DNA from 4 places in the Methylobacterium sp. Leaf111 genome. Region 2 is predicted to be linked to each of the others. Evidence: riboswitches for the same ligand, from Rfam matches in the RefSeq annotation. Region 2 holds a riboswitch; each other region holds the start of a gene.
What was found. A riboswitch is a leader RNA that binds a small molecule or an ion and turns the genes downstream of it on or off. The one in region 2 is predicted to bind cobalamin.
Positions count from the first base shown of each region.

Region 1: it holds a riboswitch for cobalamin, as region 2 does, so the genes downstream of both, ASF41_RS11295 (TonB-dependent siderophore receptor) here and ASF41_RS03475 (CbtB-domain containing protein) in region 2, are expected to answer to the same signal.
Region 3: it holds a riboswitch for cobalamin, as region 2 does, so the genes downstream of both, ASF41_RS11265 (TonB-dependent siderophore receptor) here and ASF41_RS03475 (CbtB-domain containing protein) in region 2, are expected to answer to the same signal.
Region 4: it holds a riboswitch for cobalamin, as region 2 does, so the genes downstream of both, ASF41_RS15445 (TonB-dependent receptor) here and ASF41_RS03475 (CbtB-domain containing protein) in region 2, are expected to answer to the same signal.

Region 1 is NZ_LMNE01000015.1:33,152-40,735, reverse strand. Features, by position in the region: gene lon (endopeptidase La) at 1-1,533, shown strand, start outside; tRNA gene ASF41_RS11305 (tRNA-Val) at 1,688-1,763, shown strand; gene ASF41_RS23700 (TIGR04255 family protein) at 1,934-2,758, shown strand; gene ASF41_RS24780 (hypothetical protein) at 2,755-3,282, shown strand; gene ASF41_RS24775 (hypothetical protein) at 3,318-3,947, shown strand; gene ASF41_RS11300 (recombinase family protein) at 4,237-4,920, opposite strand; cobalamin riboswitch at 5,285-5,497, shown strand; gene ASF41_RS11295 (TonB-dependent siderophore receptor) at 5,618-7,584, shown strand, end outside.
Region 2 is NZ_LMNE01000001.1:782,038-789,621, forward strand. Features, by position in the region: gene cbiB (adenosylcobinamide-phosphate synthase CbiB) at 1-718, shown strand, start outside; gene ASF41_RS03450 (DUF3616 domain-containing protein) at 715-1,857, shown strand; gene ASF41_RS24580 (hypothetical protein) at 1,844-1,981, opposite strand; gene ASF41_RS03455 (cobyric acid synthase) at 2,049-3,503, opposite strand; gene ASF41_RS03460 (hypothetical protein) at 3,500-4,216, opposite strand; gene cobO (cob(I)yrinic acid a,c-diamide adenosyltransferase) at 4,216-4,815, opposite strand; gene cobU (bifunctional adenosylcobinamide kinase/adenosylcobinamide-phosphate guanylyltransferase) at 4,812-5,345, opposite strand; cobalamin riboswitch at 5,431-5,624, shown strand; gene ASF41_RS03475 (CbtB-domain containing protein) at 5,662-5,838, shown strand; gene ASF41_RS03480 (CbtA family protein) at 5,866-6,636, shown strand; gene ASF41_RS03485 (DUF1636 domain-containing protein) at 6,629-7,069, shown strand; gene cobW (cobalamin biosynthesis protein CobW) at 7,066-7,584, shown strand, end outside.
Region 3 is NZ_LMNE01000015.1:23,905-31,488, forward strand. Features, by position in the region: gene ASF41_RS11255 (TonB-dependent siderophore receptor) at 1-1,138, shown strand, start outside; gene ASF41_RS11260 (DUF1624 domain-containing protein) at 1,350-2,531, opposite strand; gene ASF41_RS11265 (TonB-dependent siderophore receptor) at 2,531-4,450, opposite strand; cobalamin riboswitch at 4,742-4,941, opposite strand; gene ASF41_RS11270 (AAA family ATPase) at 5,026-5,559, opposite strand; gene ASF41_RS11275 (DUF6925 family protein) at 5,583-6,545, opposite strand; gene ASF41_RS11280 (ABC transporter ATP-binding protein) at 6,520-7,338, opposite strand; gene ASF41_RS11285 (iron ABC transporter permease) at 7,335-7,584, opposite strand, start outside.
Region 4 is NZ_LMNE01000034.1:71,242-78,825, reverse strand. Features, by position in the region: gene ASF41_RS15455 (FdhF/YdeP family oxidoreductase) at 1-799, opposite strand, end outside; gene ASF41_RS15450 (hypothetical protein) at 1,107-1,418, shown strand; cobalamin riboswitch at 1,495-1,697, shown strand; gene ASF41_RS15445 (TonB-dependent receptor) at 1,805-3,973, shown strand; gene ASF41_RS15440 (hypothetical protein) at 4,012-4,413, shown strand; gene ASF41_RS15435 (PepSY domain-containing protein) at 4,457-5,833, shown strand; gene ASF41_RS15430 (TonB-dependent receptor domain-containing protein) at 6,327-7,584, shown strand, end outside.

The DNA.
Region 1 (7,584 bases), on a different contig from region 2:
CGCAACTACCTCGACTGGATGCTCGGCATCCCGTGGGGCAAGCGCTCGAAGATCAAGAAGGATCTCCTCGGCGCCCAGGTCATGCTCGACGAGGACCATTTCGGCCTCGACAAGGTGAAGGAGCGGATCGTCGAGTACCTCGCCGTGCAGCAGCGGGCGAACAAGCTCACGGGTCCGATCCTGTGCCTCGTCGGTCCTCCCGGCGTCGGTAAGACCTCGCTGGGCAAGTCCATCGCCAAGGCGACGGGCCGTGAGTTCGTGCGCATGTCGCTGGGCGGCGTGCGCGACGAGGCCGAGATCCGCGGTCACCGCCGGACCTATATCGGGTCGATGCCCGGCAAGATCGTCCAGTCGATGCGCAAGGCGAAGACCTCCAACCCGCTCATCCTGCTCGACGAGATCGACAAGATGGGTATGGACTTCCGGGGCGACCCGTCGGCCGCCCTGCTGGAGGTCCTCGACCCGGAGCAGAACGCCACGTTCAACGACCACTATCTGGAGGTGGATTACGACCTCTCGAACGTGATGTTCGTCACCACCGCCAACACGCTGAACATCCCGGCGCCCCTGATGGACCGCATGGAGGTGATCCGCATCGCCGGCTACACCGAGGAAGAGAAGCTCGAGATCGCGCGCAAGCATCTGATCCCGGGCGCCGTGAAGAAGCACGGTCTCGACGCCAAGGAGTGGCAGGTCGACGATTCCGGCCTGTTGATGCTCATCCGTCGCTATACGCGGGAGGCGGGCGTCCGCAACCTGGAGCGTGAGATCTCCAACCTGATCCGTAAGGCGGTGAAGGAGATCCTCATCACCAAGGTGAAGGCTGTCGCCGTCACCGAGGAGAACCTGCCGGTCTTCCTCGGCCCGCCGAAGTTCCGCTACGGCGAAATCGACGAGGAGGATCAGGTCGGCGTGGTCACGGGTCTGGCCTGGACCGAGGTCGGCGGCGAATTGCTGACGATCGAGGGCGTCATGATGCCCGGCAAGGGCAAGATGACGGTGACGGGCAACCTGCGCGACGTGATGAAGGAGTCGATCTCCGCCGCGGCGAGCTACGTCCGCTCGCGGGCCGTCGACTTCGGCATCGAGCCGCCGCTGTTCGACCGCCGGGACATCCACGTCCACGTTCCCGAGGGGGCGACCCCGAAGGACGGTCCGTCCGCCGGCATCGGCATGGCGACCGCGATCATCTCGACGCTGACGGGCATCCCGGTGCGCCGCGACGTGGCGATGACGGGCGAGGTCACCCTGCGGGGCCGCGTGCTCCCCATCGGCGGCCTGAAGGAGAAGCTGCTCGCGGCGCTCCGCGGCGGCATCAAGACGGTCCTCATCCCCGAGGAGAACGCCAAGGACATCGCCGAGGTGCCCGACAGCGTGAAGAACGGGATGGAGATCATTCCGGTCTCGCGGATGGACCAGGTGCTCCAGCACGCCCTGGTGCGGGTCCCCGAGGCGATCGAATGGGAAGAGCCGGCCCCGAAGGTCCGCCCGGTCATCGCCGACGACGACTCCGCGACGGTCATCGCCCACTGAGGTCGATGCAACTCTGACCCGAAACGAGGCCCCGGCAGGCATGCCGGGGCCTTTTTCATGCCCGGACCCAAAGGCCCGCCGGGGGAGGGGGTTGCGCGCCCGCCCGCGCGTCCGCTACGAAGCCGTCGCGCCGCGCGACGAAGGCCGGCGCTCCGGGCGGTTAGCTCAGTTGGTAGAGCGTCTCCTTTACACGGAGAGGGTCGGGGGTTCGAGTCCCTCACCGCCCACCATATCTGTCAGTGTGTTAGCTCGAATCTTTCATCTGGTCGCTTCCCAGAAATGCTGTTTGGGAAGCACATGGGAAGCATGCCTTCTCCCATTTCTCATTATTAAGGCCCCGGGGGTATGCTGAGTCATTAGCGCCTCCATAAGCGGTGCCGCAGCAAGGAGAATGAGAGCCATGAGCGGCATGTTCGATCCAGTTCATGCAGCGCATGCTATCGAACGAGTAAGTGCGGCCATCGAGTTCACCGCACCGACAAGCGGAAACGATTGGCTTGGCATATTCGACAGCCTCTGTGAGTGTTCTCGAATACTCGAGCTTCCAAAATTCGAAGACATCACGGCCTTTTTGCCTCAGGCCAGCGCGGTGCCGGGGTTGGTACCAAGTTTCACTATGAACGTTATGCCCGGCGCGCGATTTGTTCGGCAGTCATCCGAAGGAAAAGATTTGCAGGCGTTGTATGCTAATAGGTCCGCGGTCCAATTAGAGAGCACGCAATATATTCGGTGGGAAGGTTTTGAAGAGGTTTTAAAGGAAGTCGTTGATCGAGTGGTTTCGTCCTTCCCAGAGAGTGCCCAGATCGCTCAGGTCAGGTTGGATTATCTGGATAGGTTTATCGAGAGAGACGCGAGCGAGCCGCGTGCTAGCTGGCGAGAAGTTTTGCGTGAAGGCGACCACATCTCTCCCGATCATTTGGACCGCGAAACCGCATGGCATACCCACGTGGGCTGGTTTGAAGACGATGGTGAAATTGGTCGCCTGTTGCTCAACCTAAATGCTGATGCTTTTGCTGAGCCGGTGGACGCCGCACCCACTCCTCGTTCAATCGCAGTTTACTCCTTAGTTAGCTCGATCACGCCGGGCTCACTCACTCGGGAAACAGAAGCGATTATGAAGCGTTTTAATGTGCTCCATAACCGCTCGAAAATCGCTGTGCGTTCTATCTTGACGACGGGCATGCAAAGCCGCATTTCCATAGATATGGACGAGAGAACCGCATGAGCCCTCCGGCCCTTCCCATTCTCAACCAATCCGTCGATATGAGCGAGTTAGCTCGCGACGCGGCAGTGCATTACCGGTCCGCTATTTCTGGTCTGTCGCACCAGGTTGGGACAGAACAATCCAGCGGCGATTTTTCGGGTTACCCTAAATTCGATCGGTTTCGCCGTGAGACCCGTTCAGCGGAAAATGCCATTGTTTCGGTACGTGGACTGAAGCGTTACGGTGCAGGGTGGAATGGTTTCGGCGCCGAGGCACCACGCGAGGCCGCAATTCGAGATAGCCTTGAGTTTCTGAGTCGCACGAGCTCGGATGCAGTTTTCCAGGTCGACCTGGACGAGGATGGAGCTGTTAATCTCGCGGTTGACGTTGCTGACGTACGCATTTTGCTGACCTTCGAGGGTGATGGGCGAATCGCGTTATCGAGGCGGACTGCGTCAGCTTGGCTAGACATGGGCACTTATCCGATTCGTGGCAGCGTAGGTCGTGCGGCCCCCGATGTTGAACGTCTAATAAGCGGCGTATAGCGAAACGTCTTATGGCGAGTAGCCCGACGCCCTGCATGGCGTTCGCTCATCTCTTCGACGCTCAACAGCGGCCTACTTCGTTCGCTGCTACGATCGATGACCCGCCCGGCTCTTTCCGCTGCGAAATGCACGCGGTTAGCTCACGGTCTCAGGGAAATCCCGTCAGCAATCATGAAATTCTTGCTCGTGTTGTTATTGGCCCAAAAGGTTTAAAGGGGGATGGTCCCCTCGGTCTCGCAGACTCAGTCGCAAGCGAGATGTATAGGGCGGGGCTTTCTACTCTTCGTATTCCTGCAGATGGCAGTGCCGAAGATATTGCGAAGCTAGCTCGTTATCTAGTCCACCAGGCAGCCGCTTCTATTTCGGTTGGCGACGAAGCTTTCTGCGCGGGAGTGCTGGAATTTACCTGCGAAACCGTTCGGACTTTCTACGTTCCGCCTTGGACAATGCAGATGGTCGGAGCTTATGAATCTCCGGAGGTTGAGTATCCAAGCCACAGTGACGTTCTACAAGCTGTAAATCTTTTTCCATCGAAAAATCAGTCTAAGAACTGGGCTCGCAATTTCTTGTTTGACCAGGGCGTAAAATTTATACCCGCTGATAAATACGAGCGGGCAGATATTCGCGGTATCAGCTCACCCGGACGCTATGAGCCGCCGGTTTAAGTTCGGTCGAAGTGAGACCCCTCGAAGAAGCGTATGACTCGATGGGGTAATTCGGCATTCTCAATTCGAGGGTGAAATTCACTCTGGGATTTTTCGGCGGTGTGCCCTTTTAGGAAATACCCCCTGGGTGGGGGCGAACCGAGTTTTTTGTCTGGACAAGGTTTGTACGGCCCGTTCGCAGGACGGTCGCGCGTGACGCCCATTATTTTGACGGCGGCCGAGCCTCTTGCCCGGGGTGGGGGGCTAAAACCCGATTTTCTCTTAGAAATTGGCGGGGACGGCCTGAGTTTCAGCCTGCCCGGCTCAACAGGCGGCCAACCTGCACGGCTGACCAATCGCCTCCGCGAGCCGTTGGTACACGCCGGGCATTCAACTCCGCAGCAATCCTCCGGTGCGAGATGGTTCCGCTTGCCTGGATAGAGGACACCACGGGCAGGACGTTGGCCGCGAATGCGTCGGCCCCCGCCCGGTTCGCGCTGGCGCCCTTCGCCTGTGCCTCTAATAGGTTGGTGTGGTTGCCAAGGCGCACACCCTGCAACTTTTTAGCCGCGAGCGCTGCCTTTGTCCGGCTGGCGATCATGGCCCGCTCCTTCTCGGCCAACGCGGCGTAGACGTGCAGCATGAAGGGATCAGCGTCGGCCCCTAACTCGGCCACGATGAAGAGCACCCGCTGCGCCATCAGGCCGGCGATGAAGGCTACGTCGCGGGACAGGCGGTCCAGCTTGGCAACCACAACGGCGCACTTCGCCTTGCGGGCCGCAGCCAGGGCTGCCGCGAGTCTAGGCCGGCGCTCCAGCGCGTCGGCACCTTTTCCGGTCTCGACTTCCTCAAACTCCACGACCACCATGTAGCCGTTGGCCTGCGCAAACGCCTGGACGGCCGCGCGCTGCGCCTCGAGGCCGAGCCCACTCTTTCCTTGCCGGTCGGTGGAGACCCGGAGGTAGGCGACCAGGGGGCGAATGGCGTCGGGCATCGGTGTGTCTCGGGCTCCTGTGACAACACCATACGTCCGTATAGAGTTGTGCAATAGACGCGTAGCGAGGGTAATCGTGTCTGAGCGTCTAACTAGACTGAGTCTCGTGAGGGCGTGGCGTCGTCCTTCACCGTCCGCCCACGACCCTTTGCAGGTCCTCCGAAGGTCCGCTTTCCGGCAACCTGATGAACGAAGATGAACGACCACAATGGGTGGTTATGCGAAGGTCTGCTTTCGGGCCGAATTTTTGAAAAGCGGACGCTGCATAGCACCGAGGCAAACCTTCGTAAGTGCTGACCTGTAACCTTCCAGGCACACATCGTCGGAAAGCCTTTGCGTGCCATTGACGGCGGACGCTTTGATCGCGCTCCTTGTCCCCGACGGTTCCTCCCCGGAGGATCAAAAGGGAACGCGGTGAGGATGAGGTCCGAAAGGGCCTCCCCGAAGCCGCGGCTGCCCCCGCAACTGTAAGCGGCGAGCCCATCATCAACACGTCACTGGGTCTTCGGGCCTGGGAAGACGATGAGAGGGCGGTGACCCGCGAGCCAGGAGACCTGCCGTCAGTCGTGGTCACACGCGAAACGCATCGGGCGGGGTGTCCTGATGGGTGTCGAGGCGTTCGGCTGTCCTCACGACAGGCAAGCGCCCAGGCCTCGTTCGCGGTGACGTGCCACAGACGTCGCCCGAGGCTTGTCCCGTGTCCTCCCCCTCCCGAACCGCGTGCCTGCGCACGCTCGCGCTCGCCTGCGCCGCCCTGCCGGCTCCCGTCCTCGCGCAACAGGCCGCCGCGCCATTTGCGAACGTGCCCCGGGGAGGCGAGGCCGCGGTCTCGCTATCCGAACTATCGGTTTCCGCCACGGGCGTGCCGACCCCAATCGACCAGGTCGGTTCCAGCGTCACCGTACTTACCGCCGGCACGCTGGAAGCCCAGCAGCGCCGCACCGTCCCGGATGCCCTCCAGCAGGTCCCCGGCCTCAACGTCGTGCAGACCGGCGGCCCGGGCGGTCAGACCTCGGTATTCATTCGCGGCTCGAACTCGAACCACGTGAAGGTCCTTATCGACGGCATCGACGCCACCGATCCGTCGAACCCCAACGGATCGTTCGACTTCGGACAGCTTCTAACCGACGACCTCTCGCGTATCGAGGTGCTGCGGGGTCCACAGAGCGGCCTCTACGGCAGCGACGCCATCGGAGGCGCGATCTCCTTCACGACGAAACGTGGCGAGGGACCGGCCAGGGCGAGCCTGCGCATCGAGGGCGGGTCGTTCGGGACCTTCAACCAAAGCGGCAGGATCAGCGGGTCGGAGGACGGCTTCGACTATTCGGTCTCGATCCAACACTTCCGTGCGGCGGCGACCCCGGTGACGCCGCCGAACCTCGTCCCGCTCGGACGCCCGATCCATCCAAACTTCTACGACAACGAGACCGTTTCGGCGAAGTTCGGCTACCAGTTCACCGACACGTTCCGGGTCAACTCGGTCACGCGATTCATCAATTCGCGACTTCTGTTCACCGGCACCGACTTCAGCACCTTCCCGGCCTTCCCGGCAGCGTTCCGGAGCGCTGCCGACGTGCAGCAGGTCTTCACCCGCAACGAGGCCGAGTGGACGCCGTTCGCCGGCTTCCACAACCTCTTCGCCATCAACTACTCGAACCTCTACAACCGGCAGCAGGGCCCTCTCGACCCGCTGGCCACCCCCGACGCGACCACGGGATTGGGCGAGCGCACCCGCTACGAGTACCGCGGCGACTACCTGCTCTCGCCGGGCAATTTCGTCCTGTTCGGGGCGCAGCGTGACGAGGAGACCCTGTTGACCACCGACCCGAGCCCGTTCGGGGCCGGCAACCTGCGGGCACGCAACGGCAACACGGCCGGCTACGGGGAGGTGCAGCTGACGCCCTTCGAGCGAGCGTCGTTCGTGGCCAACATCCGCCACGACGAGAACGACGCCTTCGGGCCGGCCACCACCTTCCGCGTCGCGCCGAGCTACGTCATGTCCGTCACCGAGACCCGGATCAAAGGCAGCGTCGGCACCGGCTTCAAGGCGCCGACCCTGAGCCAACTGTTCCAGAGTTTCCCCGCCTCGAACTTCTTCGCCAACCCGAACCTCCGGCCGGAAGAAAGCCTCGGCTACGATGCGGGCATCGAGCAGCCGCTGGGGGACCGTATCCTCGTCGGCGCGACCTACTACGCCAACGACTTCAAGAACCTCATCACCGCGAATGCGACGTTCACCTCGAACGAGAACGTCGGCCGGGCCGTATCCTACGGGGCGGAAGCCTTCGTCGCTGTCCGGTTCTCAGATACCCTCACCGGCCGGATCGACTACACCAACACGGTGACCAAGAACGAGATCACCCACCAGGAGCTCCTGCGCCGGCCCCGTCACAAGGGCAGCGCGACGGCCTTCTGGACACCCCTCCCGGGGCTGACCGTCAGCGGCACCGTGCTCGTGCTGGGCCACTTCGTCGACGGCAACCGGGACTTCTCGGTGGCGCGGCTCAAGAACCCGGGCTTCACCCTGGTCAACCTGGCGGTGAACTACGACGTGAGCGAGACGGTGAGCGTGTTCGGTCGGGTCGATAACCTGTTCGACCGTCGCTACGAGAACCCCACCGGCTTCCTCGGCGCCGGCCTCGCCGTGTACGGCGGCGTCCGCCT
Region 2 (7,584 bases):
CGCGCTCCTCGTCCTCGCCCTGCTGGCGGCGAGCCTGCCGGCCCAGCGCAGTCTGCACAACCACGTCGCCCGCGTGGCGGCCGATCTGCGGTGCGAGGGCCTCGCGGGCGGACGCCGCGCGGTGTCGATGATCGTCGGGCGCGATCCCGAGACCCTGGACGAGGCCGGCATCTGCCGGGCGGCCATCGAGAGCCTCTCCGAGAACTTCTCCGACGGCATCGTGGCGCCGGCCTTCTGGATCGGGGTCGGCGGCCTGCCCGGCGGCGCGCTCTACAAGGCGATCAACACCGCCGACAGCATGATCGGCCACCGCACCCCGCGCCACGAGGCCTATGGCTGGGCCGCCGCCCGCCTCGACGATCTCGTGAACCTTCCGGCCTCGCGGCTGACCGCCCTGCTCCTCGTCGCGGCCGCGGCCGTCCATGCCGGCGCTTCGCCCGGCCAAGCCTGGCGGGCGGTGCGGCGAGATGCCAGCCGCCACCGCTCGCCCAATGCCGGCTGGCCGGAGGCCGCCATGGCGGGGGCTCTCGGCTTGGCGCTCGCCGGCCCCCGAACCTACGGCACCACCCGCGTCGCGGATGGCTGGATGGGCGACGGGCGCACGGAGGCGACCCCGGCCGACGTGGAACGGGCGCTTGCGCTCTACCGCACGGCGTGCGGATTCCTGTTCGGACTCGCCCTCCTCCTCCTGGTCCTCCTCAAGGTCGCCGTCGCATGATCCGGTCGAAGACGACACGCCTCGGGCGACGGGGAGCCCTGGCGCTGGCCGCCCTCGGCCTCGCCGCTCCGACCCCCGGCCGCACCGCCGAGGGCCTGCCGACGCCCTACACCGTCACCCGCGATTTCGACGGCGATACGAAGGGCGACGGGGCCTACGACCTCAGCGGCATGGCCTGCCGCCCGACCGACGCGGACGGCAGCCGCCTCTGCGTCGTGGTCAACGACGAGAACCGCGGCGCGCAGTTCGCCCGCCTCGCCGGGACCACGCTGACGCCCGGCGCCACCGCCTACGACCTCGGCACGGCGCCCTCGCCGGCCATCCGGGGCACGCCCCCCGCGCAGTCCCGATGCAGCGGCGGTCCGGGCAGGTTCGATCAGCTCGACGGCGAGGCCGTGGCCTATGCCGAGCCCTTCTTCTACGTCACCGGGTCGCACGGCTGCACCCGGGGCAAGCGCAGGTACAAACTGTCGTCGATGATCCTCACGCGCCTGCGGCCGAACGCCGACGGCACCGCCGCCGCGGAGACGGTGAGCACCTACCGCCTGTTCGACGCCCTGATGGCCTCCGCGCCCGTGCGCGACTCCGTGCTGCGCGACCTGGAATTCGATTGGAACGCCTTGCCGCCGGAGGGCACGCCGCAGCCGAACGGCCTGAACGTCGAAGGGCTCGCGGTCGTGGGCGGGCGCCTCTACGCGGGCCTGCGGGCACCGAGCCTCGCGGGCAAGGCCTTCCTCGTCTCCGTACCGGTCGAGGCGCTGTTCGCGGATGGAAACGCCGCCCTGTCGGCCGAAATCGGCACGATCCCCCTGGAGGCCGGACCCGATGCGGGCGTCCGCGACCTCACGATCCTGCCCGACGGACGGATGCTGGTGCTCACGGGCTCGTCCCGCAACGGCCTGCCCGTTCCCTTTCGGCTGTCCCTCGTCGACCTGCCCTCCGGCGCCCTGACCCCCGTCGCCACCCTCACGCCGGTCCGCGGCGAGAACGAGAAGGGCAAGGTCATCGACGGCAAGGCCGAGGCCGTGGTCCCGCTCGGATCGGGCCGGGTCCTCGTCCTGTTCGACAGCCTTCGGAACGGGGCGCCGCACGCCTACGCGGTGCCGATCCCGGAGAGGGGCGCGCCTACGCCCCCCTGAGGCTCGGGCCGGCTTCCGCCGCGCCCCGGCGCGCGGCGTCGCGGCGGAGCGCCGAGAGCACGACGAACATCAGGCTCGCGCCGAGGCCGAGGCAGGGGTCGATCCGGGGCGGGGACGGGATCATGGAGGCTTCCTCGCCGCACCCGTCGTGAGGCAGGCGTTCCGGCGCCAAGCCTAAAACCGTCGGGACGCTACGAGGCCAGGGCGAGCAGCGCGTCGCAGGCGACATGCGCCTCGCAATGATCCGCGAGCCGGTCGAGTACCGCCTCGATGCCGGCCTCGTAGGCCAGCCCGCTCGGGGCCGCCCCCAGGCGGCCGAGCCAGGCGCCCCGCTGGCGGTCGTCGGAGAACAGGCCGTGCACGTAGGTGCCGGTGACGCGGCCGTCGGCCGAGACCGCGCCGTCGAGGCGCCCGTCCGCGAGCCGGATCGCCGGACGCGCGGTGTCCGGCCCGGTGGTGTCGCCCACATGCATCTCGTAGCCCGAGAACGGCACGCCGTCCGGCTGGCTCGTGCCGGTCACGGCGGCCAGATGCTTCACCGGCGTCATCACGGTCTCGACGTCGAGGAGCCCGAGACCCGGCACGGAGCGGGGCGCACCCTCGATGCCGTGCGGGTCGTCGATGCGCCGGCCGAGCATCTGGTAGCCGCCGCACAGCCCGAGCACCCGCCCGCCGCGCCGGACATGGGCGCGCAGGTCGATGTCCCAGCCCTCCGCGCGAAAGGCGTCGAGGTCGTCGATGGTGGTCTTCGAGCCCGGCAGGAGCACGAGGTCGGCCACCGGGATCGGCTCGCCCGGGCGCACCAGCACCACCGCCACGTCGGGCTCGGCCCGAAGCGGGTCGAGGTCGTCGAAATTGGCGATGCGCGGCAGCACCGGCACGGCAACGACCCTGCGCCGGGCCGATCCGGTGTCCGAGCCCGCGAGGCCGAGGGCGTCCTCCGCCGGCAGGCGCGCCGCGTCGGGAAAGTGCGGGATCAGCCCGAAGCTCGGCCAGCCGGTCGCCTGCGCGATGGTGGCCATGCCGTCGGCGAACAGGCTGGGATCGCCGCGGAAGCGGTTGACGAGGAAGCCCCGGATCATCGCGGCGTCCTCCGGGTCGATCACCGCCTTGGTGCCCACGAGGCTGGCGATGACGCCGCCCCGGTCGATGTCGCCGAGCAGGATCACCGGCGTGCCGGTGGCGCGGGCGAATCCCATATTCGCGATGTCGCCGGCCCGCAGGTTGACCTCGGACGCCGAGCCCGCCCCCTCCACCACCACGAGGTCGGCTTGCGCCTTCAGGTACGAGAAGCTCTCCAGCACGGAGGCGAGGAGACGCGGCTTCCAGGCCTGATAGTCCCGCGCCCTGGCGGTGCCGACCATGCGGCCCTGGACCACGACCTGGCTGCCGGTCTCGCTCTGGGGCTTCAGCAGCACCGGGTTCATGTGCACCGATAGCGCCACCCCCGCCGCCCGCGCCTGCAACGCCTGGGCCCGCCCGATCTCGCCGCCATCGGCGGTGACGGCGGCATTGTTCGACATGTTCTGCGGCTTGAAGGGCCGCACGGCGAGCCCGCGCCGCGCGAAGACCCGGCACAGCCCGGCCACGATCAGCGACTTGCCGACATCCGAGCCGGTGCCCTGGATCATGAGGGCGTGGGTCATGGCTGCGGCCCGTCCGACGGGGATGCGGCGCAGGCCGGATCGGCGGGCCGCGCGGCGCGACGAAAGGCCAGGATGGCGGCCCCGTAGGTCTCGACCACCTCCGAGAACGGCACGCGCTCCGCCGTGAACAGCACGGCCCGGTGCCGGAACAGATGGTCGGGAATCGCGAGGTCGCCGCAGGTCGACGCCGGGGGCGGCGCCTGCTCCCACCCTTGCGGCAGGGGCTGCCACAGGAGTTCCGCCCCGATGGTCTGCCGCGTCGTGCCGAGGGCCTGGACCGCCCGGCCGAACGGCGTGTCGGTGGTCTCGAGCAGGCGGTTCATCTCCGGGGTCAGGCGCTCGGGCACGTACCAGTTGTCCGCCTCCGACAGGACGTGGTCGCCGCAGGCGAGCCGCACCTGACGGTAGCGGAGGACGGTGTCGGGGCCGGCATTCAGGCGCCGGCGCGTCTCCTCCGAGGCGGGCTTGTCCGCGCCGCGCTGCCGATTCGCCGCGAGCCGCGGCGTCGCGGCCATGCCGTGCTCGGTGCACCAGCCTTCGAGGGTCGCGGTGGCGGAGCGGCTGGCGAGCAGCCGGGCGTTCAGGCCCTCCACCACCGCCAGGGCCTCGACGCGGCCGAGATAGCTGGCCGGCCAGGCCGGCGCGGTTTCAGCGTAGGCCGGATGGATGCCCGACAGGACAAGGAGCCCGACCGGGCCGAGGACGAAGCGCATCAGAATTCGATGCCCACCTGCGCCTTCACCCCGGCGGCGAAGTGATGCTTCACGACCGCCATCTCGGTGACGAGGTCGGCGGCCTCGATCAGGGCCGGCTTGGCGTTGCGGCCGGTGACCACGACGTGGAGGTCCGGTCGGCGCGCCCGGAAGGCCGCCACCACGGCCTCGAGATCCAAGTAGTCGTAGCGCAGGGCGATGTTGAGCTCGTCCAGCACCACGAGGCGGATCGTCGGATCGGCCATGAGGTCGAGGGCCTTGGCCCAGGCGTGCTCGGCGGCGGCGATGTCGCGGGCCTTGTCCTGGGTTTCCCAGGTGAAGCCCTCGCCGAGGGTGTGCCAGTCGATCCGGTCGCCGAAGGCCGTGAGGGCGTGCTTCTCGCCGGTGTCCCAGGCACCCTTGATGAACTGCACCACGCCGACGCGCCAGCCGTGGCCCAGCGCCCGCAGCATCAGCCCGAGGGCCGCCGTGGTCTTGCCCTTCCCCGGCCCGGTGTTGACGATGAGGAGCCCCTTCTCAATCGTCTTCTCCGCCACCTCGGCATCCTGGACGGCCTTGCGCTTCTCCATCTTTTCGCGATGGCGGTCGGCGTCGGTCATGGGGTGGCTCCGGGTTGGGGTTTCACGATCAGGGGCAGGCCCGCCACCGTGAGGACGACGCGGTCCGCCTGGGCCGCGAGGCGCTGGTGCAGGCGCCCCGCCGCATCGCGGAAACGGCGGGCCAGCGCGTTGTCCGGCACGATCCCGAGGCCGACCTCGTTGCCCACCAGGACCACCGGGCCGGAGGCCGCCGCGCAGGCCGCGAGCAGCGCGGCGGTGGCGGCGTCCACGTCGGCCTCCGCCAGGATCAGGTTGGTGAGCCAGAGGGTGAGGCAATCGACCAGCACCGGCCCGGTCGCGGCGGCGACCGCCTCGGGCAGGGCGAGCGGCACGTCCTGCGTGATCCAGCCGTCCGGGCGGCGGGCGCGGTGGAGCGCGATGCGCTCGCGCATCTCGTCGTCCCAGGCCTGGGCGGTGGCGAGGTAGAGCCAGGGCCGAGGCTGCGCCTCGATCAGCCCCTCGGCATGGGCGCTCTTGCCGGAGCGCGCGCCGCCGAGCACGAGGGTCAGTCTGGGTGGAGGATGCGGCATGCGGCCTGCTGTGCCCGAAATCGAGGTCCCGGGTCAAAGGCGGGAATCCGATCCGGGCCGCGTTGTCAGCAGATCGGCAACCGCGTAGAAGCGTGGACCGGACGGTGCCCCGGCGACGGGGTGAAAAGGGAATGCGGTGAGGGGGCGACCTCGAAACCGCAGCTGCCCCCGCAACTGTGAGCGGAGACGGGACTGCCATCAGCCACTGGAGCGATCCGGGAAGGCGGCAGGACCAGCGACCCGCGAGCCAGGAGACCTGCCGTCCTCCCGCTCGATGCTTGACGGCCGCCGGCGGGGCGGCCAGGAGATGAACCCGATGTCGACCAACACCCTCGTCCTGACCGGCACCCGCACCAACGAGCGCCTCGGCGCCGTGCTCGTGGCCGCCTTCCTCGGCCTCGGCCTCGTGTTCATGGCAGGCTTCGCCCCCGCGATGGCGCTGCACAACGCGGCGCACGACTTCCGCCACAGCCAGAACTTCCCCTGCCACTGAGCGTCTCCGCTTAAGGCAGACAATCCCATGATCATCCGGCTCGTGTCGGCGGCCCTGGTCGCCGGCTTCCTCGCGGCCGTCGTCGCGACGGGCCTGCAGCTCGCACTCACCTCGCCGCTCATCATCGCGGCCGAGCGCTACGAGACGCAGGCCTCCGCCGCCCCCGTTCGGCCGACCCCCGCCTCGCTGATCGTCCGCGTCCATGGCGGTCACGATCACGGCACCAAGGATCCCTCGGTGGCGGGCGGCGAGGTCGCGCCCGACTGGCAGCCCGGCCCCGGCCTGCCGCGCATGGCCTTCACCGCGCTCGCCACCCTGGTGGGCGGCGTCGGCTACGCGTTCCTGCTCGGTGCCGTGCTCCTGGCCTGCAACCGCGAGCCCAGCCCCGAGACCGGCCTGCGCTTCGCCATCGGCGGCTTCCTCGCGGTGGCGCTGGCCCCCGCCCTCGGCCTCGCGCCGGAACTCCCCGGGATGGAGGCCGCGCCGCTGGCCGACCGCCAGTTCTGGTGGGTGATGACCGCCGCGGCCACCGCCATGGGGCTCTACCTCATCGCGATCCGGCGGGCGCCGATCACCATCGCGGGCGGCATCGTGCTCCTCGTCGCGCCCCATCTCGCGGGTGCGCCGGAGGCGAGCCACGCCGCCTCGAACCTGCCGGCCTCCTACGCCGCGCAGTTCGCGGCGCGCTCGCTGGGCATCGCCTTCGTGTTCTGGGCGGTGATCGGGCTGGCCTATGGCTGGGCCTGGGGGCTGTTCGGCAAGACCCGGCCGACCCACGCGCGGCCGACCCATGCCTGACCACATGCCCAACCCGCGGCCTGACACGGACCACGCCGCCGTCACCCTCTACGTCTGCGCCACCTGCCGGACGGCCGGCGACGCCTCGGAGCCGCGGGCTGGCGCCCGCCTGCTCGCCGCGCTTCAGGACGCCGTGAGCGCCGGCGGCCACCCGGGCATCACGGTCGAGAGCGTCGAATGCCTCTCGGTCTGCAAGCGCCCCTGCACGGTGGCGGTGGCCTCGCAAGGCCGCTGGACCTACGTCTACGGCGATCTCGACCCGGTCGCGTCGGCCGGCACCATCCTGGACGGCGTGGCGCTCTATGCCGAGACGCCGGACGGCATCGTGCCGTGGAAGGCCCGGCCGCAGGAATTCCGCAAGGGCGTCGTCGCCCGCCTTCCCCCATTCCCGCCGCCCGTCGCGGCGCCCCCCCTTCCGGACGCCGCCGAATGACCCTCGTCGCCAAGATCCCCTGCACCATCGTCACGGGCTTCCTCGGGGCCGGCAAGACCACCCTGGTGCGCCACCTCGTGGAGAACGCGAACGGCCGGCGCCTCGCCATCATCGTCAACGAGTTCGGCGACATCGGCTTCGACGGCTCGTTCCTGGCCGCCTGCGGCATCGAGGGCTGCGGCGACGAGGACATCGTCGAGCTCGCCAACGGCTGCATCTGCTGCACCGTGGCCGACGATTTCGTGCCGGCCCTGAACAAGCTCCTCGACCGGGCCGATCCGCCCGAGCACATCCTGATCGAGACCTCGGGCCTCGCCCTACCCAAACCCCTGGTCCAGGCCTTCCAGTGGCCGGCGATCCGCTCGCGGGTGACGGTGGACGGCGTGGTCGCGGTCATCGACGGCCCGGCCGTGGCCGCCGGCTTCTTCGCCGACGATCCGGCGGCGCTCGCCGCCCAGCGCGCTGACGACGCAAGCGTCGACCACGACAATCCCCTCGAGGAGGTGTTCGAGGAC
Region 3 (7,584 bases), on a different contig from region 2:
CAACGGCTACATTCGCTCCGGCATCGTCCAGCAGACCTTGGATAATCAGTTGGAGGCGCATTTCGCGACCGGCCCCGTCGCCCACACGCTCGTCGGAGGCATCGACTACGCGCGCTACAGTCTGACCAGCCGCTTCGGAAGCTACTTCGGCGACAATGTCGCGGTCCCGGACCTCAACCTGATCACCCGCAACTACGGCCAGCAATTCATCGCGACACCGGCCCTTGGAGCCGCCGCGCGTCAGACCCAGGATCAGGTCGGCGTCTACCTCCAGGACCAGGCCAAGTTCGGCGATTTCATCCTGACCGTGAACGGGCGCTTCGATCAGGTCTTCCAGGACAATCGGGCCACACCCGACGCGACGGTCTCACGCCAGGACAACAGTGCCTTCACCGGCCGAGTTGGGTTGGGCTACGTCCTGGCACCCGGGCTCGTGCCTTATGCCAGCTACGCCACCACCTTCACTCCACAGGTCGGCCTCGATCGGAATGGCCAGGCCTTCAAGCCTGCCACCGGCGACCAGATCGAGGCCGGCGTAAAGTACCTGATCCCCGGCACCAACATCCAAGCCGCTTTTGCCGGCTTCGACATCGTCCAGTCGAGCATCCTACGCACCGACCCAAATGCTATCGCCTTCTCGTCGGCCACGGGGGCTGTGCGCTCCACCGGCTTCGAGGCCGAGGCAACGGCCAATATTGCGCCGGGTACCAACCTGACGATCGCCTACACCCACGTCGACATCCGGTTCCAGAGCGGTACCGCCCTCAATGGGAACGGCGAAGCCGTATCTACCGATGGTAACCGGGTCTCGGGCATCCCTGGCGACACCTACGCTTCGTTCGTGACCTATGCCTTCCCGCCCTCGTCGGCCCTGCGCGGTCTCCAAGTCGGAGGCGGTATCCGCTATATCGGGACGAGCTTCGCGGACGACCTGAACACGGCACGCAACACCGCGGTGACCCTCTACGACGCGCTCGTGGCCTACGACTTCGCCGCCCTGGATCCGCGCTACAGAGGGTTCCGCGCCCAGGTGAACGCCTACAACATCTTCGATCGGCGATATCAGACCTGCTCGTTCGGCTTCTGCAACCGGAACGAGCCAGCCACAGTTCTCGGCAGCCTGATCTACCGGTGGTAAGCGAAGCTACGCCTTGGGCTAACCTTCCAAAGGTATGCTCGGGGTCTAGAGCAGGTGCAGCGGCGACGCCCATTGTTTCGTCGCCCGAAAGCAGACCGGCGACTGTCCACCCAACCCGGTCGTTGGCCTCTGCCTCGACAGCCCGGGAGCGGACCTTCCGAGGGCCGGGAGTGGGCCCAGGGAACGGGGTCCATCCGTCAGATTTCCTCCGCTAGAGATACTTGAGCCAGGCGATATCGCGACGTGCCGCCTTGAAGCGCGAGAACCATGCTGTCGGCCAGTACAAGGGTACGACCAGCCCAACGTACCAGGCCAGCACCCAGCCATAGTTCCCCACGCCGAACACGCTGCCCTGCGTCGGCCCCCAGATGGCGGCGGCACCGTGATACAGGAGCCGCAGGATCGTCAGGTGGAGCAGGTAGAAGAACATCGGCGCACCGCCAAACACCGCCAAAGCCGCGACGACTGGGGCGTCGCGCATTCGTTCAAGCGCGACGAGGAGCAGCGCCCCGATCCCAAGCGTCAGCAGCAGGAATAGCAGCGAGGGGGGATACTTCGTGAGCGAGACGAAGCTTATCGTGGTTCGAAGCGCGTCGCCCTCAACGACGAACCAGGGCTTGTCGCCGTAGCCGTACGCCAGACGCAGGACCAAGAAGGCGACGAGCATCCCGCAGCCGAGGACCAGGAACCGGCGCTCGCGGATGCGTGTCTTTATGCCGGGTAGGAACCACGGGCCGACCGCGTAGCCGAGCACGATCACGCCGATCCATGGGAGCACCGGATAGGTCGTCTTGGCGACCAGCCCGAACGGCAGCGCGATGACGTCGCGCTGGTGCAGCATCGCCCAGACCGCAAAAAACGGTTGGGCAGGCTGGATGTGGATCGGGTCGAGGAGGTTGTGGCCGCAGACGATCAGCAGTCCGACCGCGAGGAGGACAGGGCATGGAAGGTCGACCAGTGCCGCCAGGACGATCATGCAGACGCCGATGCACCAGATGACCTGCAGCCAGAGCGTCGGACTGGCCACGCCCCAGTACAGCTCCGACAGGTAGAGGACCTCCAGCGCCATCAGCACGAGCCCACGCTTCAGCAGGTAGGCCCGTGTCTCCGCCAGCGTGTGCCGGGTACCGAACAAGTACGCAGCCACGCCGGTCAACGCGATGAAGGTAGGCGCGCATAGGCTGACGACGAGCCGGGCCAGGGCCACGGCCGGCAGGGTGGTCCGGGCATCGACCGGGTCAGCCACGGGCACGTGCAGGAACCAGGTCTCCCGCAGGTGGTCGAGGAGCATCAGCACCATCACCAGCCCGCGCAGGGCGTCGACGGAGGCGATGCGTGCGGTCGTGGCCGATCCCTCCGTCGACGCCCCCGGCATTCCCGGATGCACGCCCATCAGAACCGCGCCGTCATGCTGACGGTGACCCGCCTCGGCTCGCCGACGCCGACCCAAAAGCTGTTGTAGGAACGCTCGTAGTAGGCCTCGTCGAAAATGTTGTCGATGTTGATCCCGAAGCGCAGGTTCTCGTAGCGGTAGTAGGCCAGCGCGTCCGTCAGGACGTAGCCCGGCAGGCGGAAGCGCTCGTTGCCGCTGTCGCCGAGGCGCGATCCGACCGCTCGAAAGCCTCCTCCAAAGCCAAAGCCCTTCCAATTGCCCGCCTGGACCTCGTAGATGCCGAGTAGGCTGCCAGAGTGGCGCGGGATGTTGAGGAGCGGCGAGCCGACTCTTAGGACCTCGTCACGGGTGACCGCCGCGTCGATGAAGGCGTAGCCCCCGATCACCCGGAACTCCGGCGTGACCTGCCCGACGAGGCTGACGTCGAAGCCCTCGCTGCGCACGGCGCCGGCGGCGATCTGGAAGAAGAAGTCCGCTGGGTCGGTGGTCAGCACGTTCTGCTTCTCGATGTGGAAGGCGGCCGCCGTGACGCTGAGGCCATCGAACAGGTCGAGCTTGGCCCCGACCTCGTAGGCGAACCCGGTCTCGGGCGCGAAGGGCCGGGACGCGCTGTCGAAGCCAGTGTTGGGGCGGAACGAGGCGGCGACGTTGCCGTAGAGCGCCAGGAACGACAGCGGCTGGTAGACGAGCCCGGCGCGGGGCGAGAACCCGGTGCGGTCCTGCTCGGTCCGCTCGTTCGCGACCTTGTCGCGGAAGGTCTGGTTGTAGAAGTCAGTCCGGTTGCCGATCAGCAGCTTCCACTCGGGGCTCAGCGCGATCTGGTCCTGAAGGTAGACCGCAGTGTTCCCGACATTCTCGCTGGCGCTGTAGCGGCGCGTGAAGGGGGGCTTGGGCTGGCCGTAGACCGGGTTGAACAAGTCGATGGCGAACGGGTCGAGGCGCGGAGTCGAGCGCTGCAGGTTCTCGGTGCTGTTGTAGCGTTCGTGCTCCAGGCCGAGCAGCAGGGTGTGGGCGAAGGGCCCGGTCTCGAAGCGGCCGACGAGTTCGGCCTGGCCGATGGCGACGCCCCAGGTGAAGTCGTGCTGGCGGAACTCCCGCAGGAGCGTACGCCCGTCGTCTAGGATCCCGGTCGCGCCGGTCTGCAGGCCGGTGAGGCTGCCGGTGTTGAGATGGGTAGCGACCCGCAGCTGCCAGTCGGCGTTGAAGGCGTGCTCCAACCGGACCTGCAGGATGCCGGCCTCCGATACGGAATCGTCGCCTGGCTCGCCGAAGAACCGCGAGCGCGGAACGAGGCCGAGACGATTGTTCACCGCGACGGTGCCCCGGTCGAAGGTCTGGCGGTTGCGCAGGTACTGCGCCTCGAACGTGATCTTGGTGTCGGGGGTGACCTGCCAGCTCACCACCGGCGCCAGGAGCACCCGGTCGCCGTCGACGAAGTCGCGAAAGCTGTCCTGGCGGGCAAGAGCGCCGTTGAAACGGTAGAGCACGCTGCCGTCCCCGCTCAGCGCGCCGCCGGCATCGACCGTGGTTCGCGCGGTTCCGAAGCTGCCGAACAGCGTGCCCATCTCGACGAAGGGACGCGCCACCGGCTGCTTGGTCAGGATGTTGACGGTCCCGCCCGGGTCGCTACGACCATAGAGGGCACCGGCTGGGCCCTTCAGCACCTCGATGGACTGGACGTTCTGGGTGTCGGGCGCGCCGTTGTAGCCGCGGGCAACATTGAAGCCGTTGAAGAAGATGTCCTGCGTGGCGAAGCCCCGCACCGAGTACAGGGCGAGGTTCTGGGCGCCGAAGTCGTTCTGCTTGCCGACGCCGGGCACGTAGTCGAGGGCGCGCTCGACCCTGGTAGCGGCGGTGTCGACCAGGACCTCCCGGGGCACCACGTCGACCTGCTGCGGGACGTCCCGTCGCGGCGTCACCGTCTTGGTACCGCTGTAGAGCTCGGGCACACGATAGGTCGGCGCGGCCGTGTAGGTCCCCTCGACGGAGAGCGCATCAAGCACGACGGCGGTCTCTCCAGAGCGCGCTCCCTGGGCCGCGACGGCGGTGGGGATCGCGCAGGACAGGGCCAGTGTGAGCCAAAACGGATTCGATGGACGACGGGACAAAGCGGACGGCCTCGGCAGTGGCACGTCACCGCGAACGAAGCCGAAGCACACGCGACGCGCAGGCTCCCGCACCCGCCGGGGCACCCCGCCCAGCGCGTTTCGCGTGTGACCACGACTGACGGCAGGTCTCCTGGCTCGCGGGTCGTCGCCCTTCACCGTCTTCCCGAGCGAGGTGGCTCAGTGACGTCGGTGGTGAAGGGCTCGCCGCTCACAGTTGCGGGGGCAGCCGCGGCATCGGGCCAAGACCCTCACCGCGTTCCCTTTTGATCCTCCGGGGAGGAACCGTCACGGTCGGGGTAGCATGCGCAGCCCCTGGCCCGTCAACGGACCGCGAGCGATGGATCGGACGTTGTGCCCTGCCGGCGACACTTGTCCGCAGGAACCTGTCATTCGCCCGGCCAGGCCAGGATCTCGACCTGCTCGGGCGGCAGGGTGCGCCACCAGGCATCGGGCGCCCTGAAGGCCTCGTAGGTGAACCGAAGAACGGCCTCGGGCTGGCGGTGCGAGGGATCGATGCGACCGCGCTCCTCGTTGCGGGCCGTCAGGACCTCCCACGGCACGTCGAACACCTTCCACGCCACGACGAGCCCGTGACGGGCCACAATCCCGAGTTCGCGCTCGAACACGGGCCTGGTGAGATGGGTGTCCGCCAGCACGACGCTGAAGCCGTGCGCCAGGGCGGCCTCCAGGGCCGCCTCCTTGACCCGGTGCAGGACGTCCCGGGCCGCATCGTCATGGGAGCCCTGCCGGAGTTGCCAGTAGACCTGCCGGTCCGGTGGCCAGAGGGCCTGCCGGAAGTCGTCAAGTGTCAGGTGGACCCAGCCGTCGAGGGGATCGAAGCGGCGGGCGTAGGTCGTCTTGCCCGAGCCCGGGCAGCCGATCAGGCCGACCACCCGCCGGGATCGGCCCTCACGATCCATGCCGGGTACGGACGACGTCACGATCAGGCCGTCGCCTCGGCATCCTCGTCGTCGCCGACCGATGCCTCGATGATCTCCCCGCGTAGGTAGCGCCCCTGAGCCTCGGCGACGCGTCGCGCGCCCTGGGCATGACGGCTCGACACGGTGCCCCCTGGCGTCTCGGGCTCGCTGCGCTTAATCGCCACGAGTTCCGGGTCACCCCAACGGTCGAGCAACGCCTGGAACGCTTCGTAGCGTTCGGCATCGAAGGCGATGCGCTCGCCCATCATGTCCTTGTAGGGGTGGGCTGGATGAAGGCCGGCGCATGGGACCCAGCCGGCCGGGATCGGCGTCGTGGCCGCATGCGTCCGGCCGCTGCGCAGAAGCTTGGGCAGCACGTGCGTGTGCGGCCCTTCCGGGCTGGTACCGCCGGGACCGGGTATGGGAGCGTAGACTTCCACTCGTCCGATCCGCGCCAGGAACACCCGGTGCGGGCTCATGGCCACGAGATGTGGCCCGATGGGATTGGCGTGGTCGAACAGCGGCATGCCGGTTCCGGCCCGCAGCCGTGCGATTGCCTCCGGGTCGCGCGCACGCACGCAGGCATCGACGGCCGAAAGCCCGAGGCCGAGATCGAACAGGATACCGTCCCGGTCCTCGACCCGGGCGGCCTCCCTGTCCGGCCCGAGCTCCGTCACCACGGTCCTGCGGTTCATCCCGCAGGTCGCCTCCGGCAGGCAGAGGGCGAGCGCGTGGTTCCAGCCCGAGGCCACCGCGGTCTCGTATGCGACGGGCCGTAGGTCGGAGCTCGGGGTCAGGGCGATGGCCCCGCGCGCGGTCGCCATTCCCAGGCGCTCGTCCGGAAGGGGCAGGACGGCCTCCTCCGGATCGCGCATGAACTCGGCGATGGCGCCGAAGCTTCCGAGGCTCCAGGCCGTGCCCGGATCGGACAGCGCCTCGCGCAGGAGGGTCACGACGGCATCAGGACCGTTGGGAGAAGGCTGCATCGGTATCCTCCGGTTGAGGCCCTGAACGGCTCCAGGGCAGGATGTAGGGCGTTCCATCGGGCGCGGCCCCGCGCCGGACCGTGACGCCGAACACGTCGGCGAGCACACGGTCCGTCAGGGCGGCACCCGGAGGCCCATCGGCGGCGAGACGTCCCGCGCCGAGAACCACGATCCGGTCGCAGAACCGGGCGGCCAGCGAGAGATCATGCAGCACGGCAACGACCCCGGTCCCGGCGGAAGCCACGCTTCTCAGCAGCACCATGGCGTCAAGCTGGTGGGCCGGGTCCAGGGCGGTGATGGGTTCGTCGGCCAAGAGCCACTCGGCCTCGACGGCGAGCGCCCGGGCGAGCAGCACGCGCATCCGCTCGCCCGTCGACAGGGTCGGTTCGATGCGGTCGGCGAATTGCGCCGTGTCGGTCCGGGCCATGGCCCGCGCGACCGCGGCATGGTCGGACGCGTCGAGGCGGCCGAAGGCGCGCCGGTGCGGCAGCCGGCCGAGGGCGACGAGGTCCCGCACCCGCATCGGCCAACCGGCGCCCGCACCCTGGAATAGGACCGCGATACGCCTGGCACGCGCATCGCGGGCGATGTCGAGGAGCGGCGTCCCGTCGAGGGCCACCCGGCCCTGGCTCGGGACGAGGAGGCCGGAAAGGGCACGCAGGAGCGTGGTCTTGCCTGTGCCGTTCGGGCCGACGAGGCCGACGAGCTTGCCCGGCTCCAGGGACAGGGTGACGTTCGAAAGGACGGCGCGAGCGCCGAGGCGAACGTCAAGGGCTTCGGTCGCGAGACTCATGCGCCACGACCCTTCTCGCGCAGCAGCAGGACGATCAGGAACGGCGCCCCGACAAGCGCGGTGACAACCCCGAGCTTGAGTTCGGGTCGCGTCGCCAGGAGTCGTACGCCCAGGTCCGCTGCGAGAACCAGGGCCGCACCCGCGAGCCCACTGGGCCACAGGCTCGCACCAGGGCGTGCCCCGACCAGGGGACGGACGAGGTGCGGCACCACGAGGCCGACGAAGCCGATGGCGCCGCTCACGGCC
Region 4 (7,584 bases), on a different contig from region 2:
GCAGCATCTCCACGGTGTTCTGCGGGTCGGCGAAGCGCTCCAGCCCGCGCTCGCGCACGGGATTGAACACCACGACCTTCGCGCCGCGCTGGGCCGCCCGCCGCAGGTCGCCGAGCATGCGCGGATGGTTGGTGCCGGGGTTCTGCCCAACGACGAAGATCGCGTCGGCTTTCTCGAAATCCTCCAGCAGCACGGTGCCCTTGCCGACGCCGATGGCCGCCTGGAGGGCGATGCCGCTGGCCTCGTGGCACATGTTGGAGCAGTCGGGGAAGTTGTTGGTGCCGTAGTGCCGGGCGAAGAGCTGGTAGACGTAGGCGGCTTCGTTCGAGGCGCGGCCCGAGGTGTAGAACTCGGCCTGGTCCGGGTGGTCGAGCCCGCGCAGGGTGGCGCCGATTTCCGCGAAGGCGGCGTCCCAGGTCGTGGCGACGTAGCGGTCGCTGGCCGCGTCGTAGCGCATCGGATGCGTCAGGCGGCCCTCGCCCTCCAGGGCGTAGTCGGTCCAGCCGCGCAGCGCGCTCACGGTGTGCTTGGCGAAGAACTTCGGCGGCGTGCGCTTGTCGGTGGCCTCCCAGGACACCGCCTTCACGCCGTTCTCGCAGAACTCGAACGAGGACCCGTGCGCCGGATCGCCCCAGGCGCAGCCGGGACAGTCGAAGCCGTCGGGCTGGTTGGCTTTCAGCATCGCGCGCGCACCCGACAGGGGCGCCCGGCTTCCCAGCAGGTGCTTGCCGCAACTTTTCAGGGCCCCCCAGCCGCCAGCCGCGGAGGAGCGCTTCGGGGTCGCGACCGGATGATCCATGACGGGGTCCTGAGGGGCAGGGCTCGCATGGCCGACGATCGGCCGCGAAGCGGAGCAGTCTCGCCCCAGCGATATCGCGATGCACAGTGCGCGCTCAATCGCGCGAAAACGCAGGCCAGTCATGCCGTTAGGGGTCCCATGCGTTTTTTGCAGAGCCGATGAAGACCGGGTTAAAACCGTTCAAGGCCGCAATGCGGACAATCGGGACCTTCCTCTCCGGCCCCGGTCCCTGGCGGACGGCGGGTCGATCGCCTAACCCTCGGGCCGGATCGGCCGCTGGAAAGCGGGGAAGACGGGAGCGGGGGAGATGCGGACGCCGGTGAGGATCTTCGCGGCGGCGGCCGTCGGCCTCGCGGTCGGCCTCGCGTTGATGGCGCATGACCGGCAGATCGGCGCCGAATGGGCCGTGTCGGCCGAGCAGATCGCCGACGCGCAGGCCTACGGCAAGCCCGGCGTGGAGCTTCCGCCGGGCCACATGGTGACCGCGCCCCAGCGCAGCGAGGGCGCGGAGCGCCTTCCCCTGAAATGGATCCTCCTCGGCCTCGCGGCCGGTGGCGCCGTCCTGGCCGGCACGGGCCGCCGGCGCGCGCCGGCGCGGAAACCGGATGACCGACCCTGACGCCCGACGCCTGTCGCCTGCCGGGCACACCCGCCCGAAAACCCCGCGTGGCCATTGACGCCGTCGCCGCGTGTCGGGCTTCCTGGCGTCGGACGGTTCCTCCCCGGAGGATCAAAAGGGAACGCGGTGAGGAATTTTGCTCCAACGCCGCGGCTGCCCCCGCAACTGTAAGCGGCGAGTTCCTCATCAGCACGTCACTGGGTGTCTCGACATCTGGGAAGACGATGAGAGGGCGGTGACCCGCGAGCCAGGAGACCTGCCGTCAGTCGTGGTCACACGCGAAACGCATCGGGCGGGGTGTCCTGGTGGGTGTCGGGGCGGATGCCGTGCGGCATCCGGGCCGGCCTCGTTCGCGGTGACGTGCCACAGACGTCGCCCGAGGTCCCATGTCGTCCTCCCGTTCTCGATCGTTTCCCCGTTCACGGCCCACCGCCCGATCCTGGCTCCTCGGCGCCTGCGCCGGTTTCCTGCCCTACGGCGCCGGGATTCCGGACGCGTTCGCCGAGACTGCGCAGGCGGACCTCGCCGAATTGTCCGTGACCGCCGAGGCCCCGGCCAGCGGTGGCCGCGGGCCAGCCGCCCATGCGGGATTCGTCGGCGGCGTCACCGGCATCGGCGGCGGCCTCCGCAGCGTCGATGCGGCGAGCGCCGGCGTGATCTCGGGGGCGGCACTCAACAGCCGGCCGATCACCCGGCCCGGCGAGGCGCTCGAGAGCGTGCCCGGCCTCATCGTCACCCAGCATTCCGGGGAGGGGAAGGCCAACCAGTTCTTCCTGCGCGGGTTCAACCTCGACCACGGCACCGACATCGCGCTTCACGTGGACGGCATGCCGGTGAACATGCGCACCCACGCTCACGGCCAGGGCTATGCCGACCTGAATTTCCTGATCCCGGAACTCGTCGGCGCGGTCGAATTCCACAAGGGACCCTACTTCGTCCGCGACGGCGACTTCGCCTCTGCCGGCTCGGTGCGGATCGACTATCTCGACACGGTCGCGCGCAACCTCGCGCTGACGTCGCTCGGCAGCTTCGGCTACAAGCGCGCCCTCAGCATCGCCTCCGCGCCCCTCGGCGAAGGCCACCTGCTCGTGGCCGGCGAGGCCCAGACCTATGACGGCCCCTGGGACGTGCCCGACCGCCTCGCCAAGCTGAACGCCGTCGTCCGCTACAGCCAGGGCACGGCCCTCGACGGCTTCGCGCTGACCGGCATGGCCTACTGGGCCAAGTGGAACGCCACCAACCAGATCCCGGAGCGCGCCGTGGCGGAGGGGATCATCGGCCGCTTCGGCTCCCTGAATCCCACGGACGGTGGCGACACCGGCCGCTTCTCCCTCTCGGGCCGCTGGAGCCGGACGAGCGACGCCGGCATCACCCGGGCGAGCGGCTACGTCATCCGCTACGGCATGAACCTGTTCAACGACTTCACCTACTTCCTCAACGATCCGGTGAACGGCGACCAGTTCCGCCAGCGCGACAGCCGGGTGCTCGGCGGCGGCGAGGTCAGCCACACCGTCGAGGGCACCCTGTTCGGCTTGGCCGTGGAGAACGAGATCGGCCTCCAGACCCGCACCGACGCCATCCGGGTCGGCCTGTTCAACACCACGGCGCGGCAAACCCGCTCGACCGTGCTCGATGACCGGGTGCTGGAGGCGAGCGCGGCCCTCTACGTCGAGAGCCGGATGCGCTGGACCGACTGGCTGCGCACCAGCGTCGGCGTGCGCGCCGACGGGTTCTCCGCCGATGTCCGCTCGGACACGCCGGCCAATTCCGGCACGGCCCGGGACGGGATCGTCAACCCGAAGCTCGGCCTCGTGCTGGGACCCTGGTTCGACACCGAGGTGTTCGTGAATTACGGGGGCGGCTTCCACTCGAACGATGCCCGCGGCGTCACCGCGACGGTGGATCCGGCGAGCCCGCTCTTCAACATCAGCCGCTCGCCCTTCCTCGTGCCTTCGACGGGCTCGGAGATCGGCCTGCGCAACCGCAGCCTCGCCGGGCTGGAGACGGCGGTGACGCTGTTCCAGCTCGACTTCGCCTCCGAGAACCTGTTCCAGGGCGACAGCGGCACCACCGAGCCGAGCCGTCCCACCCGCCGCTTCGGCGTCGAATGGACCAACCGCTACGCAGTGACGCCCTGGCTTTCCCTGGAGGGGGACCTGACGGTGACGAATGCCCGCTTCGCGGATCACGACCCCGTCGGCAACCGGGTCCCGGAGGCGCCCACCACCATTGCCTCGGCCGGTTTCACCTTCGGCGAGGGGCCGGGCTGGTTCGGAGCGATGCGCCTGCGCTACTTCGGGCCGCGGCCGCTGATCGAGGACAATTCGGTGCGCTCGCGCCCGACGGCGCTGGTCAACGGGCGGGTCGGCTACAACTTCGACAACGGAATCAGCCTGTCCCTCGACGTGTTGAACCTGACCAACGCCCAGGCCGATCAGATCACCTACTTCTACACCTCCCGTTTGCCCGGCGAGGCGGCGGACGGCGTCGCGGACCGGCACTTCCACCCCGTCGAGCCGACGGCGGTACGCCTGACCCTGGCGGGGCGGTTCTAGATCACATGCCGGGTGAAAGTCTGTGAGATGACTTTGCCATGTTGACGAAGCGTGGAACCACAGCTTACGCGGCTGTCATGCGTACTTGGCGGCCAGATTGGGGATTCTGCCGTGCGGTCATCGCCCTGACCGTCCTCTACGCGCTTTGCCTGCAGGCGTTGCTGGGCTCCATGGCGCCCGTGCCCCAGCTGAGCTTCAACACCATCATCTGTGCCGAACACGCCGGAACGGACGCTCCGGCGGACGCGGCACTGCCCTGTCGTCATTCGTGCTGCACCCTGGTGCAAGCCGTCATGGTGCCCGTTCTGGTTCTCGCCTTCGTCGCCGTGCGCTGGTCGCCCGGCGATGCGGTGCTCCGCGCCTGGCGGACCGGAGACCCGGGAACCGCACGGGCGCCGCCCGATCCATCCGTCAGTCCCCGAGGTCCGCCGACCGCCTGATCGATCCGTTTGTCCCAGATCGCTCCGTGCCGGACCCCCAACCATGTCTCAGTCCCTCCAGGGTGACGCGACGGCCTTCCGCGCCGTCGTTTCTGCCCGCCCGATGCAGGATGCCGTCTATCGCGCCGTCTGGCGCTGGCACTTCTACGCCGGCCTGCTCTGCCTGCCCGTCCTGATCCTGCTCTCGGTCACCGGCTCGCTCTACCTGTTCAAGGACGAGGTCAACGCGACCCTGTTCGCGTACCGGACAAGGGTCGCCGTGCAGGCGAGCTCGCCCGTGGGTGTGGACGTCCTGCTGTTCAACGCCTCCGAGGCCGTGCCGACCGCCGTACCGGTCTCGTTGACCGAGCCCGCCGATCCGTCCGCCTCCGCGGTCGTGACGATGGCCGAGGGATCCCGCAGGATCCTGGTCTATCTCAACCCATACGACGGCTCGGTGCTGGACCGGGTCGCCCGGGACGACGAGTTCATGATGGTGGTGCGAGGCCTGCACAGCCTCGCCTACTTCGGACCGGTGGCCAACGGACTCATCGAGGTCGTGGCCGGGTTCACGATCATCCTGGTTCTGACGGGCTTCTATCTCTGGTGGCCGCGCCAGCAGGGCGGCGGGGTCGTGCGCCTCCGCGGCACGCCGCGCAGGCGCGTGTGGTGGCGCGACCTGCACGCCGTCACCGGCTTGGTCGCCGGGGCCGGAATCTTCTTCCTCGCCCTGACCGGGCTGCCCTGGTCGGCCTGGTGGGGCCAGCATCTGCGCACCTGGTCCAACGCGGCCGGCGTCGGGCAGCCCAGCGCCCTCTGGGCCAACAAGCCCGTGTCGACCGTGCCCATGCGGGAGATGCTCACCACCACCGGATGGGCCATGGAGGACGCTCCGCTTCCGACCTCGCAGCCGGCCGCCACCCCCACCATCGGGCTCGCGCGCGCCGTCGACATCCTGCGAGCCCTCAGGATGCCGCGCGGCTTCGAGGTCTCCCTGCCGTCGGGGGAGACCGGCGTCTACGCCGCGGCCGCCTACCCGAAGGACGTGACGGGGCAGCGGATGATCTCCCTCGACCAGTACACCGGCACGCCGCTGGTCGACGTCCGGTTCGCGGACCTTGGCGGGGTCGCCCGCGCCATCCAGTACGGCATCGGCCTCCACAAGGGCGAGCACTGGGGTCGAGCCAATCAGTTCGCGATGCTGGCCTTCTGCCTGGCGACCATCCTGCTCGCCGTGACCGCCGCGACGATGTGGTGGAAGCGGCGCCCCGCCGGTCGCCTCGGCGTACCACCGTGGCCACGCGACCGGCGTGTCGCGGCCGGCGTGACCCTGATCGTCCTCGTCCTCGGGGCCCTGTTCCCCCTGACCGGGCTCGTCATCCTCGGCATGCTGCTGCTCGACCTCGGCCTGCAGGCGCTGCGAACCCAGGCGAGGACCTGAGGCAGCCGAAACGGGCGGCGTTCCCGTGCACCCCATCCTTCCCCTGCTGATCGGCCGCCGCGGCATCCTCGGCGTCGTCCTGATCGCGCTCGCGCTCTGGACACAGGCGCTCGCGCCGGCGGCGGCCCTGCGCATGCTCGCGGCGATGTCCGATCCGCTGCGCAATCCCATTCTCTGCGGCCCTGCGGTCGATGGGGGCGAGGAGGTCCGTTCGAACGTGGGGGTGCCCGCCCCGGCACACCCGGGATGCGCCCTGTGCCAGTTGTGCTGTGCAGGGGTCGCCCTCCCCACGCTGCCATCGGGCCCGGCCGCCATACGGAGCGTGCACTGGCATCCGGTATCGTGGCCGATCCCCCCTCCCACGCGCACACGGCCTCCGTCCCGTTGCCTGGGGCAGCCCCGGGCTCCGCCTCACCTCGTCTGATCGCCGAACCACCCTTCCTCATCGCAGCGTGCCTGCGCAGCGTCCTCCCCGATCCGTCGAGCTTTCCCCATGTTCCCGTACCCAAGCGCCCGCCGGCCCATGCGCGCCCTGGCGATCTTTCTCGGCGCAAGCCCGCTCGCGATCGCGATGGCGCAGGCCCAGACCGCCGGTCAGGCCGTGACCCTGGAAGAGCTCTCCGTCGAGGGCCAGGGCGGTGGCGCCGGACAGGGGCGGGGTCGGACTGCCCTCTCGCCCGCCGCCGCACCGACACCCATCGACCGCCCCGTCGGCGAGGTCGTCACCAGCCTCGGGCGAGACGGCATCATCGAGAACCGTCCGGCCACCAGCATCGGGTCGGTTCTGGCCAACAGCCCCGGCGTGACCGTGCGCCAGGGCAATGGCGGGCGCGACGTGGTGATCTCCATCCGGGGCAACAATGCCCGCTCCACCGGCGTGATCAAGAATACGGTCGTGCTGGAGGACGGCTTCATCCTGACCCAGCCGGACGGCGCCTCACGCTTCGACCTCGTCGATCCGCGCGCCTACGGCCGCATCGACGTGTTCCGCGGTCCGCAATCGGCGCTCTTCGGCAACTACGCCACCGGCGGCGCGCTCGCCTTCCGCACCCGGACGGGCCGCGAGATCGACGGCTTCGAGATCGGCACCGATGCGGGCAGCTTCGGCTACCTCAGCAATTACTTCACGGTCGGCGGCGTCAGCGGCCCCGTCGAGATCAGCCTGTTCGCGAGCGATGTCCGTGCCAACGGCTACCAGGATCACGGTTCCTACGACACGCAGACGGTCAACCTGCTGGCCAGCTACACGCCGACGCCGGACAACCGCTTCACCCTGAAGGTGATCAACAACACGCTCAGTGCGAATCTGCCGGCCCGGTCCTCCCTGAACCAGTATCAGATCAATCCCTACCAGCGTGGTTGCGGCACGGCGGCGCTGGCGGCGCCGGGGTGTACCCTGACGAACCTCTTCGTGAATGGGGCCTTCGGCCGGACGGTGGGCGTCACCGCCGATGAGGCAGGGTTCGGGCGCGACGACCGGCGCACCATCGTCGCCCTGCGCTGGGAGCACGACATCGACGCGCAGACGACCTGGCGCACCCAGCTCGGCTTCGACGAGCGCAACTTCAACCAGCCCTTCTATACGACCTCCTCGCGCGGCTCCTATCCATCCTGGAACTTCCTCACGGACCTGACCCGGCGCTACGATCTGTTCGGGCTGCCCGCGGTGGGCTACGTGGCGCTGGCCTACAACACCATCGACAACCACATCACGACCTTCAATCGCGCGCCCGGCGGTGGTCCGCTGCTCG